DNA from 2 places in the Flavobacterium sp. FPG59 genome. Region 1 is predicted to be linked to the other one. Evidence: riboswitches for the same ligand, from Rfam matches in the RefSeq annotation. Region 1 holds a riboswitch; the other holds the start of a gene.

The links. Region 1 has a riboswitch for S-adenosylmethionine ahead of FPG59_RS04005 (alpha/beta fold hydrolase). Riboswitches for the same ligand answer to the same signal wherever they lie in the genome.
Region 2: linked by a shared signal. The riboswitch ahead of FPG59_RS01950 (homocysteine S-methyltransferase family protein) and the one ahead of FPG59_RS04005 (alpha/beta fold hydrolase) in region 1 are both predicted to bind S-adenosylmethionine.

Annotation. Positions count from the first base shown of each region.
Region 1 is NZ_MTCA01000022.1:14,359-19,055, forward strand. It holds gene metK (methionine adenosyltransferase) at 25-1,275, opposite strand; gene FPG59_RS04000 (hypothetical protein) at 2,078-2,290, shown strand; SAM riboswitch class I at 2,517-2,624, shown strand; gene FPG59_RS04005 (alpha/beta fold hydrolase) at 2,702-3,664, shown strand; gene thrA (bifunctional aspartate kinase/homoserine dehydrogenase I) at 3,684-4,697, shown strand, end outside.
Region 2 is NZ_MTCA01000009.1:3,882-8,578, forward strand. It holds gene cobA (uroporphyrinogen-III C-methyltransferase) at 1-380, shown strand, start outside; gene FPG59_RS01940 (bifunctional precorrin-2 dehydrogenase/sirohydrochlorin ferrochelatase) at 383-961, shown strand; gene FPG59_RS01945 (NAD(P)/FAD-dependent oxidoreductase) at 1,192-2,244, shown strand; SAM riboswitch class I at 2,419-2,530, shown strand; gene FPG59_RS01950 (homocysteine S-methyltransferase family protein) at 2,780-3,781, shown strand; gene metH (methionine synthase) at 4,391-4,697, shown strand, end outside.

The DNA of each region.
Region 1 (4,697 bases):
CTTTGCTATTTATAAAAATACTTTTTACAATCCAAAAGCAGCTTTTACTTGATCAACAAAATCTAATTTTTCCCAAGTAAACAATTCTACTTCAACTGTTTTTGTTAATCCGCCAGGAGCAGAGAAAGTCTTAGTTACGGTTTCAGGAGTACGTCCCATGTGTCCGTAAGCAGCAGTTTCACTATAAATTGGGTTTCTTAATTTCAATCGTTGTTCGATGAAGTACGGACGCATATCAAAAATAGCTTCTACTTTTTTAGCAATTTCACCGTTAGTTAAATTTACTTTTGCAGTTCCATAAGTTTCGATAAAAATTCCCATTGGCTTAGCCACACCAATAGCGTACGAAACTTGAACCAAAATCTCATCAGCAACACCAGCTGCAACTAAGTTTTTAGCAATATGACGTGTTGCATAAGCAGCAGAACGGTCTACTTTACTTGGGTCTTTTCCAGAGAAAGCACCACCACCGTGAGCTCCTTTTCCGCCGTAAGTATCCACAATGATTTTTCTTCCTGTAAGTCCAGTATCTCCGTGAGGTCCTCCAATTACGAATTTACCTGTTGGGTTAATGTGGTACTGAATAGCATCATTAAATAAATGAGCATGCTCCGGATTTTTAGCAATGATTCTTGGGATCAATATTTCGATAATGTCTTTTTTGATTTTAGCAAGCATAGTAGCTTCTTCGTCAAAATCATCGTGTTGTGTAGAGATAACAATCGCATCAATACGAGTTGGTTTGTTATCGTCGCTGTATTCTAAAGTTACTTGTGATTTAGCATCAGGACGTAAATATGTAATTTCGTTATTTTCGCGTCTTAAAACAGCTAATTCTTGCAATAATTTATGTGATAAATCAAGTGCCAATGGCATGTAATTTGCGGTTTCATTGGTTGCATAACCAAACATCATCCCTTGGTCACCAGCGCCTTGCTCTTCTTTGCTTGCTCTGTCAACACCTTGATTAATATCAACAGATTGTTCGTGAATAGCCGAAAGAATACCGCATGAATTAGCTTCAAACATGTACTCACTTTTTGTGTAACCAATTTTTCGGATGACTTCGCGTGCAATATTTTGCACATCTAAGTATGTATTTGATTTAACCTCACCAGCCAAAATAACTTGACCAGTAGTTACTAAAGTTTCACAAGCTACTTTTGATTCAGCATCAAATGCTAGAAAGTTATCAATTAATGCGTCTGAAATTTGATCTGCAATTTTATCTGGATGTCCTTCGCTCACAGATTCTGACGTAAATAAATAGGCCATAAGTTTTATTATTTTATAAAATTAAGCGAGAAAAAATAATTGCTGAAAAGGTCTAAAGGAGAGTTCCTGCTTTAGCATTTTTTTACTGAAAATTATTCAGTATTCATAATGAATTGATTTCATTATGAAGAGGTTGCAATCAGTTCAAATTTTTCCTCTTGTATTTGGGTGCAAAGGTATGAAACCATTTTGAATTGCATATTAATCTTAACTTTTTTTTACTGTTTTATCTTTCGGAAATATTTTTTAAATTAAAAACAAAATTAGCGACATAAAAATTTTGTACTTTAAAAAACATTTGCGATATTTGATGATCAAAATAGGTAATCATGAAATCAATTATTTGCAATATGTTAAAGGTCGCACAGGAAAATTCCTGAGGGTTGCTTATTGCATAATTTGAACTAAATTATATAGTAAAGCTTCCCAATATTTGGGAAGCTTTTTTTTTGAAATACCACAAAGAATAAAAATTTATGAACACATTAAAATGCCAACAAAAAATGAATGCAATAGCGCCTATTTGTGCTGTTGTGCTATTTGGTATATCGTGACCCCGAAAGGACAAGTTTAAAAACTAAACCCCTTTTGGATTCGTATCTAAAAGGGGTTTGTTGCTTTTAGCACTATTTCAATTATTAAAGAATAAAAAGTAGCATTTGATGAATGTCTTTTTCAAGATTCGGAACAAAAAAGAATAAAAAATACAATAAAAATTAAATCATAGTAAAAACTGGTATTGAAGTTGATACTAAAATGGAAAAATAATCAGTACACAATTAATAACTTAAAATGAACAACAATGAAAAACAACAATTATTTTAGTAAAGCAATCCTTTTAATAAGGCAAGGATTATGGGGGTCAAAAAAAAGTAACACTACTGCTCCAGTGGTAAATGAGCTAGTTCATCCTAGATTTGAGATGGATACAAATGATGATATTGCACTTAAGGCAGTGCCAAATTCATTACTTTTTTTAATGTATTCTAAGGAAAATGATGTCCTTTTTATCTAGTGATTGCAAATGTATTTTAACTTGTGAGGAAATACATTTTAAATTATGGTTGCTGTTTTAACGGAGTTTTGGTCTAAAACGACATATTTCTTTGTTAAAACAGCTTGCTTTTTGCATACTTTTGCGAATACCGCAAAATTAATTCAGTCTAAACTTTGCAGAAAAATTTGCTCAGAATAAAAATTAGTGCTTTATTTGCACTCACAAAGTTCACAACAGTATTGAAATGTTATAAAGAAAGGCAGAGGGATTAGACCCGATGAAGCCTTAGCAACCCTTCGATTTATCGAAGAAGGTGCTGCATTCTACCACGCCTATCGTGGAAAGATAACACTAAGAATTTGTCTAGATAACACCTAGCTTTCTTTCTAATATTTCCAAACACAAGTCCTAATTATAACAGATTTGAAATTGGAAAATAAACCAACAACACTTACAATATACAATTTCACCACGGAGTCAGGTGTAATTTATAATGCTCTAAACTTAAGTTATCAAGTTTTTGGGTTGCCTTTGCATACAGCTCCCATCGTTTTGGTCAATCATGCGCTAACCGGAAATTCACAGGTGGTGGGCGATAACGGTTGGTGGAATGACCTAATTGGCGCCAATAAAACTATCGATACTACAAAATATACCGTACTTGCTTTTAATATTCCTGGAAATGGATTTGATGGATCTGTAATTGAAAATTATAATGATTTTAAAGCAAGAGACATTGCTAGAATTTTTATAAAAGGCATTAATTTGCTTGGGGTTACAAATCTATATGCCATTATCGGAGGTTCTGTGGGTGGCGGAATTGCTTGGGAAATGGTTGCATTAGAACCAACAATTACCCAAAAATTAATCCCTATTGCTACCGATTGGAAAGCGACAGACTGGCTTATTGCCAATTGTTTTTTGCAAGAACAAATTCTGAATAACTCATCTAAACCAATTCAAGATGCGCGCGCGCACGCTATGTTGTGTTACCGAACTCCAGAATCATTTGCCGCAAAATTTCAACGAACTACTAATGAAGAGTTAGCCATTTTTAATGTTGAAAGTTGGTTGTTACATCACGGCGAAAAACTGCAACAGCGTTTTCAATTGGCATCCTACAAAATGATGAATCAATTATTAAAGACCATTGATGTCACTCGCAATAGAACTTCGTTTGAAAACACAATTGAAGCTATAACGGCAGAAATTCACATCATTGCCATCAATTCGGATTTGTTTTTTACGGCCAGTGAAAACAAAACCACTTTTGAGCAATTACAAAAATTAAATAAAAAAGTTAGTTATCAAGAAATAGTTTCCATTCACGGACACGATGCTTTTTTGATAGAATACAAACAATTACACAATTTGCTTCAAGATTTATTCTAAGCTACAAACACACAACACAATGAAAATATTAAAATTTGGAGGTAAATCCTTATCAAATGGTGACGGATTAAATAAGGTGGTTGCCATAATAACAGACAAAGTAAATCAAGGCGAGAAAATTGCAGTTGTGGTTTCGGCACGTGGTAATGCTACGGATGAATTGGAACACATTTTAAACATTGCTTCTCAAAACGGAGATTACAAACCACTTTTTGAAGATTTTAAAAAATACCAGCAAGACGTTTATGATGCTGTTGATTTGTCTGAAGAGTTTATTATTTTAGAAAAATTGTTTGAAGGTGTAAGTCTGATTGGCGATTATAGTAAAAAGATCAAAGACCAAATTTTGTCTAAAGGCGAATTGCTTTCGGCAAAATTACTGACTGCGATCCTTAAAGAAAAAGGAATTCATGCTCGTTTTACCGATACGCGTGAATTGATAAAAACCGATGCTAAATTTGGTGATGCACAACCCTTAGAACAACTTTCGAAGAAAAATGTGGTTGCTTTTTTTAAGCAAAACACGGAAAAGACGGTTAATATAATCACAGGTTTTATTGGTTCTACCACTAATAATGACACTACAACGTTAGGCAGAAACGGGAGTAATTACACCGCTTCGTTGATTGCGAATTATTTAAATGCCGACGAATTACAAAATTACACACACGTTGACGGAATTTATACTGCCAATCCTGATTTAGTTGTTGATGCTAAGAAAATTGATCACTTATCGTTTAATGAGGCGAATGAGATTGCTAATTTTGGAGCGACTATTTTGCACGCCAAAACTATCATTCCGTTATTAGAAAAAAACATTCCGCTTCGAATTTTAAACACTTTCAATCATGATAATAAAGGGACTTTAATTACTTCCAATTCTAATAAGGAAGGAATTAAAACGCTTTCGGTTCTTGAAAATGTGGCTTTGGTCAACCTAGAAGGAAGAGGGTTGCTTGGTAAAACAGGTGTAGATGCTCGAATTTTTAGAGTAATGGGCGACAATAATATTAGTGTGAGTATCATTTCGCAA
Region 2 (4,697 bases), on a different contig from region 1:
GGATTTCATTGACTAAAAGAGGCGTTTCTGAAAGTTTTTGGGTAATTACGGGTACAACTTCTGACAGGAAATTGTCAAATGATGTGGCTTTGGCTGCACAATCATCAGCAACGGTGGTTATTTTAATGGGAATGAGCAAACTCACTCAGATTATCGATTTGTTCCAAAAAGAATCTAAAGGTGAAACACCGGTTGCCATTATTCAAAACGGAACGACTGATCAGGAGAAAATTGGCGTGGGAACCATCAACACCATTGAGCAAGTGGTGGCGCAACAACAATTAAGTTCGCCTGCCATTATCGTCATTGGCGAGGTGGTTAAAGAGAGCAATAAATTAAAAGGCTTTTACGAAGAATTCATAGCCAAAGAATTGAAATAACTGTGGAAAGAAACGAATTATATCCTATTTTTTTAAAATTACACAACCTCAATGTACTCATTGTGGGCGGCGGAAATGTGGGTTTAGAAAAACTATCGTTTCTGTTGAAATCCAGTCCCACTGCCAATGTTGAGGTAGTGGCACCTTGGTTTTTGCCAGAGTTAGAAACCTTGGCTGCAAGTCACCCAACAGTGAAGTTGACCTATAAAAAATTCAATCGCTGGATGCTTCGTAAACGCCACATGGTTATTGCCTGCACCGATGATTTGAAGGTGAACAAGAGGATTTATGATTTGTCCCGAAAAAGATATTTGATTTGCAACATTGCTGATACACCGCCTCTGTGTGATTATTATTTGGGCGGAATTGTAACCAAAGGGAATGTGAAAATTGCCATTTCAACCAACGGAAAATCACCCACTACAGCCAAACGATTGCGAGAGTTTTTTGAAGAAATTATTCCAGACGATATTAATAAAATGGTCGAAAACTTGAATGAATATCGCAAAACACTGAAAGGGAATTTTGAGGAAAAAGTTCAAAAAATGAATGAAATCACCGAGACGCTCAAAGCAAAGTAAGCACAAGACACCATCTCAAGCTCATAGAAAAAAGCTAAGATGTAATAGTTCTTAATAATCAGTTTCTGTTTTTTTAACTAAATAGAATAGTGATATTTGTACTCAATTAAAATTAAAAGGATTGAGCGCCTAGTTTCAATACAATAACATAGATAAACACAATTAACAATTTCCATAACAGCCTACAATTACAATTGGAAGCAAAACAAAGGATACTAAATTAAATCAAAATGATTAAAACAGACATACTCATTATTGGCGCGGGGCCAACAGGCTTATTTGCAGTTTTTGAAGCAGGATTATTAAAATTAAAATGCCATATATTAGATGCTTTGCCACAAGCAGGTGGTCAGTTATCAGAGTTATATCCTAAAAAGCCTATTTATGATATTCCTGGATTTCCAGAAGTATTGGCGGGCGATTTGGTAGATAATTTGATGGAGCAAATCAAGCAGTTTGAACCAGGATTTACCTTGGGTGAACGTGCCGAAACCATCGAAAAACAAGAAGACGGAACATTTATTGTGACTTCAAACAAAGGCAAGAAATTCCATGCGCCAGTTATTGCTATTGCTGGTGGATTAGGTAGTTTTGAACCAAGAAAACCATTGATCGAGGACATCGAATTTTACGAAGACAAAGGAATTAAATACTTCATTAAAAATCCAGAGAAATTCCGTGACAAGCGCGTAGTTATCGCTGGAGGTGGCGATTCGGCTCTAGATTGGAGTATCTTTTTGTCAAATGTAGCTTCAGAAGTGACTTTGATTCACCGTCGCAACGAGTTTCGTGGTGCTTTAGACTCGGTAGAAAAAGTGCAAGAGCTTAAGTCTTCAGGTAAAATTAAAATGATTACACCAGGTGAAGTAGTAGGTTTAAAAGGTGCTGAGCATCTTGAGGCAGTTGTTGTCGAGGAAAATGGCGCACAACGTACCATCGAAACTGATTATTTTATTCCGCTTTTTGGTCTTACGCCAAAGTTAGGTCCTATCGGCGACTGGGGATTAGAAATCGAAAAAAACGCCATCAAAGTAAATAACGCCTTAGATTACCAAACTAATATTCCTGGAATTTTCGCCATTGGTGACGTAAATACCTATCCAGGAAAATTAAAATTGATCTTGTGTGGATTCCATGAAGCCACTTTAATGTGTCAAGCGGCCTATCAAATCATTAATCCAGGTAAGCGTTATGTGTTAAAATACACTACCGTTTCTGGTGTAGATGGTTTTGACGGAACTCGTAAAGAAGCTCCAAAAGCGGTTGTAAAAGCAATCGTGTAAATAAAGTTGCAAAGTAAAAAAAGTTCTGAGTTGCTAAGGTTGGTTAAAATCTTAGGAATTCAGAACCTTTTTTTATTTTAAAGTTTTGCAACAAACTAAGCTACAATCTTTAAAAAAAATACTTGCAATTGTTAGCGCTATGTCGTTCCTTTGCACTGTTCCTATATTTATTGAAAGTTATCACGAAAGGCGGAGGGAAAGACCCAATGAAACCTTAGCAACCCTTTATTTTTAAAGAAGGTGCTACATTCTACTTTATACAACCAGTATCAAAGATAGATAACACAAGAATACTTCTACAGTATTTCTCAAACCTTTTCTTGACAACTTATCGAATTTTTTAGAGCAGATAAATGGCGCTTTTCAGTCATTATCGTTCCTGCTGTACGCTATATCTTTTTATTCGCCGAAAAAAGGCGAATAAAAAGGATGCCGCTGCCATCAGGGCTAAAAATAAAAATAGTGAACTTTTGGAAATAGTAATCAAAAGTAAAAATCACAATTTCAAATTGTGATTTACAAGTAATAAAAAGTTATGTCAAGCATTCACGAAGCCATTAAAAAAAACATCCTCATCCTTGATGGAGCTATGGGAACCATGTTGCAACGTTACAATTTCTCCGAAGAAGATTTTAGAGGAGAACGTTTCAAGGATTTTCCACATCCATTAAAAGGAAATAACGATTTATTGTCGCTCACTCAGCCACAAGCCATAAAAGACGTTCACGCTGCTTATTTTGAAGCTGGAGCTGATATTGTTGAAACCAATACCTTCTCAGGAACCACCATCGGTATGGCCGATTACTATCTGGAAGAATATGTGTATGAATTGAACTATGAGTCGGCAAAAATAGCCCGCGAAGTAGCCGATGAATTTACCGCTAAAAATCCAGATAAACCACGTTTTGTAGCGGGTTCCATTGGACCTACAAACAGAACAGCAAGCATGTCACCAGATGTAAACGATCCCGGTTACAGAGCTGTAACTTTTGATGATTTGCGCATTGCGTACAAGCAACAAGTAGAAGCGCTTATGGATGGTGGTTGCGATTTACTTTTGGTAGAAACTATTTTTGATACCCTAAATGCCAAAGCAGCACTTTTTGCCATTGAAGAAGTAAAAGAAGAACGCAATCTTGATATTCCAATCATGGTTTCAGGAACGATAACTGATGCTTCCGGAAGAACACTTTCGGGACAAACGGTTGAGGCTTTCTTAGTTTCGGTGTCGCACATACCGTTGTTGAGTGTAGGATTCAATTGCGCACTTGGTGCCGATTTGCTCAAGCCATATTTACAAACCTTGTCGCAAAACACATCGTTCAACGTATCGGCTCATCCTAATGCAGGTTTACCTAATGCCTTTGGAGAATACGACGAAACCCCAGAACAGATGCAAGCTTTTATCAAAGAATATTTAGACGATAATTTAGTCAATATCATAGGTGGTTGTTGCGGAACGACACCAGCCCACATCAAGTTAATTGCCGAAATCGCCAAGGAATACAAGCCGAGAGTTTCGACTGCGGTGATGTAGTTTTTGGCTGGGTATTGTTTTTTTTAGTGGAAAGAAAAAATACAATTTAGTGGCTAGTTTGTCATTTTGAGGAACGAAGACCCAAGCGATAGCGAACTGTCGAAGCAATCTTTATTATGTGAGCAACTTGTTTAGATTCCACAGCTAGCGCGAGCGTCCCGCTCGTGCACATTATAAACGAGGAAAAAGATTTTTAAGAAAAAGAATAAGCACGAGCAGGACGCTCGCGCTAGTTGCATAAAAGTTCCATAGGAACGACCCATTTTGTAGCAACGGATTTTAATCCGTTGGGATGTAAGAGGAAAATTCATTCCGTTATCAATTAAAAAACGGTGTCGTTTCATTGAAATAAAAAAGGTGTTGTATTGCACAAAACCCGCGTGAGGGATAGCAGTGGAGCTCCTTTTTCTTGAATTGCCTCGGGTTTAAACCCGAGGCAATTCAAGAAAAAGAGCGGGAACGAATAGCCCGACCCGACTTTTTTTTGGAGGGACACGCCCAAAAAAGAATTGAAATAAAATGGTAAGGTTTTGAAAACTTTGCCGCAAATGATATCATAAAAACAACTCAGAACCTAAGCAACTTAGGGTCTAAGTAACTTAAATTAAAATGGCAGAAAAAAGAAGAAACCTAGTATTATCAGGATTGGAGCCCTTAATCATAACACCCGAAAGTGTATTTGTGAATGTGGGGGAACGAACCAATGTGACGGGTTCGCGAAAATTTCTTCGATTGATTAAGGAAGAAAAATACGATGAGGCGCTTGATATTGCGCGTCAGCAAGTAGAAGGTGGAGCACAAATCATCGATATCAATATGGATGAGGGAATGCTCGACGGCGCAAATGCGATGACAAAATTCCTGAATTTGATTGCGGCTGAGCCGGATATTTCGCGTGTGCCGATTATGATTGACA